Regions from separate parts of the Streptomyces sp. NPDC042100 genome, predicted to be linked through region 1. Evidence: riboswitches for the same ligand, from Rfam matches in the RefSeq annotation. Region 1 holds a riboswitch; the other holds the start of a gene.

What was found. A riboswitch is a leader RNA that binds a small molecule or an ion and turns the genes downstream of it on or off. The one in region 1 is predicted to bind cobalamin.
Region 2: it holds a riboswitch for cobalamin, as region 1 does, so the genes downstream of both, cobN (cobaltochelatase subunit CobN) here and metE (5-methyltetrahydropteroyltriglutamate--homocysteine S-methyltransferase) in region 1, are expected to answer to the same signal.

What each region holds. Positions count from the first base shown of each region.
Region 1 is NZ_JBVJDK010000003.1:494,590-497,986, forward strand. It holds gene metE (5-methyltetrahydropteroyltriglutamate--homocysteine S-methyltransferase) at 1-1,545, opposite strand, end outside; cobalamin riboswitch at 1,713-1,940, opposite strand; gene tsaD (tRNA (adenosine(37)-N6)-threonylcarbamoyltransferase complex transferase subunit TsaD) at 2,081-3,133, shown strand; gene ACZ6J5_RS09600 (class I SAM-dependent methyltransferase) at 3,164-3,397, opposite strand, start outside.
Region 2 is NZ_JBVJDK010000009.1:76,376-79,772, forward strand. It holds gene ACZ6J5_RS21235 (precorrin-8X methylmutase) at 1-194, opposite strand, end outside; gene ACZ6J5_RS21240 (cobalamin biosynthesis protein CobG) at 209-1,537, opposite strand; cobalamin riboswitch at 1,645-1,784, shown strand; gene cobN (cobaltochelatase subunit CobN) at 1,825-3,397, shown strand, end outside.

The sequences.
Region 1 (3,397 bases):
GACGTAGCCGGTCAGCCGCTCGGCGAAGTACTGCACCATGTCGTTGCGTTCGGGCTCGCCGTGCACCAGCACGTCGATGCCTGCCTTCTCCTGGTACGAGACGACCTCGCGGATCTCGTCCTTGATCCGCTCCTCGTATCCGGCGGCGTCGATCCGCCCGGCCCGCAGGTCGGCGCGGGCCACGCGGAGCTCGTCGGTCTGCGGGAAGGAACCGATGGTGGTGGTCGGCAGCAGCGGCAGACCGAGGTGGGCGCGCTGGGCGGCGGAACGCTCGGCGTAGGGCTGGGAGCGCCGGCCGTCCGCGTCGGAGATCGCGGCGGTGCGGGCCCGGACGGCGGGGTCGCGGGTGAGCGCGGAGGCCGTACGGGAGGCGAGGTCGGCCCGGTTGGCGGCGAGCTCGGCGGCGATCACGTCGGTGCCCTGGGCGAGGCCCCGGGCCAGCGTCACGACCTCGGTGGCCTTCTGCCGGGCGAACGCCAGCCAGCGTCGGAGCTGCGGGTCGATGTCCGTCTCGGCGGTCGCGTCGAGCGGCACGTGCAGCAGCGAGGACGACGCGGCCACGTCGACCCGGTCGGCCAGTCCGAGGAGGGTGCCGAGGGTGGCGAGGGACTTCTGGTAGTCGTTGATCCAGATGTTGCGGCCGTTGACGACACCCGCGACCAGCCGCTTGCCGGGCAGGCCGCCGACGGCGGCGAGGTCGTCGAGGTTGGCGGCGGCGGGGCCGGTGAAGTCGAGGGCGAGGCCCTCGACCGGGGCGGCGGCGAGCACCTTCAGGGCCTCGCCCAGCCGGTCGAAATAGGAGGCGACCAGCAGCTTCGGCCGGTCCTCGGCACGGCCGAGCTCGCGGTAGACGCGGGCGGCGGCGTTGAGCTCCGCCGGGGTGCGGTCCTGGACCAGGGCGGGCTCGTCCAGCTGTACCCATTCCGCGCCGGCCGCCCGCAGGTCGGCGAGGACCTCCCCGTACACGGGAAGCAGCCGGTCGAGCAGGGTCAGCGGGTCGAAGTCGGCGGCCACGCCGGGCGCGGGCTTGGCGAGCAGGAGGTAGGTGAGGGGGCCGACGAGGACCGGGCGGGCGGTCAGACCGAGCGCGAGGGCCTCCTTCAGCTCGGCGACCTGCTGGGTGGAGTCGGCGGTGAAGACGGTGTCGGGACCGAGTTCGGGCACCAGGTAGTGGTAGTTGGTGTCGAACCACTTGGTCATCTCCAGCGGCGCCGTGTCCTGGGTGCCGCGGGCCATCGCGAAGTACCCGTCGAGCGGGTCCGCCTCCACGGCGGCGCGGTGGCGGGCGGGGACGGCGCCGACCATGACGCTGGTGTCGAGGACGTGGTCGTAGTACGAGAAGTCGCCGCTCGGCACCTCGTGGACGCCGGCGTCGGCCAGCTGCCGCCAGTTCGACCGGCGCAGCTCGGCGGCGACGGACCGGAGGGCGTCGGCGGTGACGCGGCCCTTCCAGTAGCCCTCGACGGCCCTCTTCAGTTCGCGGTTCTGCCCCTGCCGGGGGTAGCCGTACACGGTGGCGCGTGCTGCCGCGGGCTTCGCTGTCACGGAACTCTCCTTCGCGAGATGTGTCCAGAACATCCCGGGCGACGGGACGCGGACGCGAAGGGAACGACAGAACGGGCGGACTCCGTCGCGGGAGGAGATCCCACGTGCCGCTCGCTGTGTACGCCGACCCGCCCACGAGGTCACCGGGACATCCGCGCGCGGAATCGTCCGCGTGCGGGCAACGGGCAGGTCTTCGGACTCGCGGGCACGCTCTCCGGACATGACCGGAGGGCACCTACTGGCCGTCGCTTCCCAGGACCGTTGTCCGGTCCCAGTGCGTATGACGGCGGTCGTTCCCACTCACCGCTGCGGGGCAGTCCCGGATTCCCACCGGGTTCCCTCTTGCGACGCATCCCGCCTGGCGGACGGGGCGAACCAGCTGCGCGGGTCAGATTAGGGCGTGCGGAGCCCCGATGGCGAGGAATATCAAGATCCGGACGCGAGAACGGCGAGGATCCGCCGGTGCCGGGGACCAGCCCCACCCTTATTGCACATATATTGCAACTACTGATTGAAGGTAAAAAGGGAGTGGACCGTGAGTGGACCGATCGTGCTCGGCATCGAGTCGTCGTGCGACGAGACCGGCGCGGGGATCGTGCGGGACGGGAGGCTCCTGGCCCACGTCGTGGCGTCGAGCATGGACGAGCACGCCCGCTACGGCGGCGTCGTGCCGGAGATCGCGTCCCGCGCGCACCTCCAGGCCTTCGCCCCGGTCGTGCGGCGGGCCCTGGACGAGGCGGGGCTGCGCCTGAGCGAGCTCGACGCGGTCGCGGTCACCACCGGGCCCGGCCTCTCCGGCGCCCTCCAGGTCGGCCTCGCGGGGGCGAAGTCGCTGGCGTACGCGGCCGGGCTCCCGCTCTACGGCGTGCACCACCTGGCCGGCCACGTCGCGGCCGACACCCTGGAGCACGGCCCGTTGCCCAGCCCCTGCGTGGTCCTGATCGTGTCGGGCGGCCACACCTCGCTCCTGCTGGTGCGGGACCTGGTGCGCGAGCCGATCCTGCACCTCGGCGACACCCTCGACGACGCGGCGGGGGAGTGCTTCGACAAGGTGGCGAGGATCCTGGGCCTGCCGTATCCGGGTGGCCCCGCCATCGACCGGGCGGCCCGCGACGGCGACCCGGACGCGGTCCGCTTCCCCCGCCCGCTGACGCGGCCCGGGGACGACCCGTACTCCTTCTCCTTCTCGGGCCTCAAGACGGCCGCCGCCCGCTGGGTCGAGCGGCACCGGGCCCAGGGCCTGGACCTCCCCGTCGCGGACGGGGCCGCGGCCCTCCAGGAGGCGGTCGCCGACGTGCTGACCCGCAAGGCGCTGGCGGCCTGCGCGGCGTACGAGGTGAAGACGCTGATCGTGGTCGGCGGTGTGGCCGCGAACTCCCGGGTCCGGGGCCTGGCCGAGCGGCGGTGCGCGGCGGCGGGCGTGGAGCTGCGGGTGCCGCCGATGACGCTGTGCACCGACAACGGCGCCATGATCGCGGCCGTCGGAGACCTCCTCGTACGCGCGGGGACCGAGCCGGCCCCGCTGGACGTGTCGATCGATCCGTCGGCCCCGCTGGAGTACGCCTCCCTGGTGCCCCGGGCCGCCTGACACCGGTCGTCCCGGTGGCCCGACCGCGTCCTACGCGCGGCGGGCGAGCAGGTGGGTTTCGAGGAAGCCGCGCTCGCTGGCCGGGTCGTGGAGGAGCCGGGTCATGGTCGCGAGTCCGGCGTGTGCCAAGAGGTCGACGAAGGGCGCGGCGGGCCAGCTGTAGGCGGGGGCGACCTTGTGGTCGAAGCGGACCGGCTCGGGCCCGTCGGTGCCGAAGAGGGACACCAGGATCAGTCCGCCCGGCGCGAGGACGCGGGCCTGCTC
Region 2 (3,397 bases), on a different contig from region 1:
GCGGCGCGGGCCGAGGCGACGACGCCGGGGGAGTAGGCGATGTCCCGGACCAGGTCGGTCATGCCGCAGGCGTGGATCATGCGTACGGCGACCGTGGCGACGTCGGCGGGCAGGCCCGCGAGGTCCGCCTCGGCGCGGATCGTGGCAAAGGAGCGGCGGTAGATCTCCGCGCCGTCCTTCTCGTACTCGTACATCCTGGTGTTCTCGCTCATCTCGTGGGTGTCGCCGGGCCGCGGGCCGCCGCGACGGCTTCGGACAGGGAGGTGCGGGGGGTGGGGGCGCCGTCGACGAGGTAGCCGCCGTCGGCGGTCGCGAGGACGTCGACCCAGGCGCCATGCGGGTGCCCGCAGCGGCGGTCGCAGCCCGAGTAGTGCACGGGCAGCGAGCCGGCCGGCGCGAGGGCGGCGTCCCGCCGCACGTCGGCGAGGGACTTGGCGCAGCCGGGGCGTCCGGCGCAGGCGCCGACGCCGGTGCCGGGGGCGTCGGGGCGGGTGATCAGGCCCGCCTCGGCCAGCGCGCCGAGCCGGGCGGGCGGCGCGGCGACGACCACCCCGCGCCAGGGCGTGAACCGCACCTCGGCGGCCGGTACCAGCGCCCGCAGCCGGGCGGCGGTGAGCCGCCCGAGCGGGGCGAGGACGTACAGGGCGCCGGGGCCGAGCGGCCCGGGGACGGGCGGGGCGCCCCACGGCAGCGGTACGGGGCCGGGGACGGGCTCCGCCGCGATCCCGGCGTCCGCGAGGGCGCCGGCGAGGGCGTCCGCGAGCTCGGGCAGGCGGTCCTCGGGCAGCTCCCGCACCCGCCAGGCGCCGTTCCCGGCGGCCCGGGCGGTCCGCAGGAAGGCCCCGGCGGCGGCGAGCGCGGCGCGCGGGGCGTCGACGGCGGCGACCCGCAGGGCGTGGCCGCCGAGGAGCAGCAGCGCGCGCTCGCCTGGCCCGGCCGCACCCGCCCCGGCCCCGGCCCCGGCGCCAGCCGTAGTCCCGGCCTCAGCACGGGCCCCGGCTCCCGCCCCCGTCCCCGCTCGCTCTGCGAGCAAGGTCACATCGCCGCCGAGCCCCGCGACGTCTCCGCGCCCGGAGTCCAGGACGAACAGGAAGCGGCCCGAGAGCGCCGTCGTCCAGTCCTCCGCGCACAGCAGCGCGTCCAGCTCGCGCGCCCACAACTGCGGGTCCGGGCCGCCGAGTCCGTCCAGGCCGGCGGTGGGCGAGGCGACGATGTTGCGGATCCGCTCGTGGCCCGGCGAGGGCAGCAGGCCCGCGCGGTCGAGGAGCGCGGCCAGCTCGGCGCCGCAGCCCTCGCCCAGGCCGCGCAGCTCCGCGTTGCCACGCGAGGTGATGCTGAGCTCCCCGTCGCCGAGGGACTCGGCCGCGTCGGCCAGTGCCAGGAGCTGAGGCTCCGTCAGGCGCCCCCCGGGCAGCCGGAGTCGGGCGAGCCGCCCGTCGTCCGCCGGGTGGAGTCTCAGCGCACCCGGACAGGCGTCGCCGCGATCCCGTATGAGAGGTTCGCCCGCTTCGGGCGAGGTGCGTGGGGTGGCCGACATGGCGGCGAGCATACCCACGGGCCGTCCCGCCCCCACCGGCCGTGACGCCGCCGTGGCCGGGTGTGATCCGCCCGACCCCAGGGCCCCTCCCCCGGGGCTCCCGGACGATCTAGGATGCAAGCGGCATGGGGTCCCAGGACCCCGGGGAGGAAGCCCGGTGAGAATCCGGCGCGGTCCCGCCACTGTGAGCCGGCCCGGGGGAACGCGGGGCGGTGAGTCAGGAACTCCCCGCCGTCCATACGACCACCCGGGGCGCGGACAACCCCGAGGAAGGGCCTGAGCTCGCCATGCTCCTGCTGCTGTCGCACTCCGACACCGACCTGCTCAGCGCCCGCGCGGCGAACGCCGCCCCGGCCGAGGGCGCGGTCGAGTGGCGGTTCGCCAACCCGGCCCGGCTGCCCGCCGCCGACCTGCCCGCCCTCCTCGACGGCGCCGAGCTCGTCGTCGTACGCCTCCTCGGCGGCCTGCGCTCCTGGGAGGAGGGCCTGGACGCGCTCCGCGCCGCCGGGAAGCCGGTCGTCGTGCTCAGCGGCGAACAGGCCCCCGACGCGCAGCTGATGGAGGCGTCCACCGTCCCGGTCGGCGTCGCCACCGAGGCCCACGCCTACCTGGCACACGGCGGCCCGGCCAACCTCGGCCAGCTCGCCCGCTTCCTCTCCGACACCGTGCTGCTCACCGGCCACGGCTTCGAGCCGCCCGCCGCCGCCCCCACCTGGGGCCCGCTGGAGCGCACCGCCTCCGAGGCCGTCGCCGACGGCCCGGCCGTCGCCGTGCTCTACTACCGCGCCCACCACATGAGCGGCAACACCGCCTTCGTCGGCGCCCTGTGCGACGCGATCGAGGCGCACGGCGCCCGCGCCAAGGCCCTGTACGTGGCCTCGCTGCGGGCCCCCGAGCCGGAGCTCCTGGAGGAGCTGCGCGGCGCCGACGCGATCGTCACCACCGTCCTCGCGGCGGGCGGCACCAAGCCCGCCGAGGCACAGGCGGGCGGCGACGAGGAGGCCTGGGACGCGGGGGCGCTCGCCGCGCTCGACGTGCCGATCCTCCAGGCCCTGTGCCTGACCGGCTCCCGCTCCGCCTGGGAGGAGAACGACGAGGGCCTGTCGCCGCTGGACGCGGCCAGCCAGGTCGCCGTCCCCGAGTTCGACGGGCGCCTGATCACCGTCCCGTTCTCCTTCAAGGAGATCGACGAGGACGGCCTGCCCGCGTACGTGGCAGACGCCGAGCGCGCCGCCCGCGTCGCCGGGATCGCCGTCCGGCACGCCCGGCTGCGGCACATCCCGAACGCCGAGAAGAAGCTGGCGCTCGTCCTCTCCGCGTACCCCACCAAGCACTCCCGCATCGGCAACGCCGTCGGCCTCGACACCCCCGCCTCCGCCGTCGCCCTGCTGCGCCGGCTCCGCGAGGAGGGCTACGACTTCGGCCCCGTCGAGGACCTCCCGGGCCTGGTCTCCGGCGACGGCGACGAACTGATCTACGCCCTGATCGAGGCCGGCGGCCACGACCAGGACTGGCTCACCGAGGAGCAGCTCGCCCGCAACCCGGTCCGCATCCCGGCCGCCGACTACAAGCGCTGGTACGCCGAGCTCCCGGCGGAGCTGCGCGAGCGGGTGGAGGAGCACTGGGGCCCGGCGCCCGGCGAGATGTTCCTGGACCGCTCCCGCGACCCGGAGGGCGACATCGTGCTCGCCGCCCTGCGGCGCGGCAACCTCCTCGTCCTCATCCAGCCGCCGCGCGGCTTCGGCGAGAACCCGATCGCGATCTACCACGACCCGGACCTGCCGCCCTCGCACCACTACCTGGCGGCCTACCGCTGGATCGCCGCCCGCGCCGAGGACGGCGGCTTCGGCGCCGACGCGA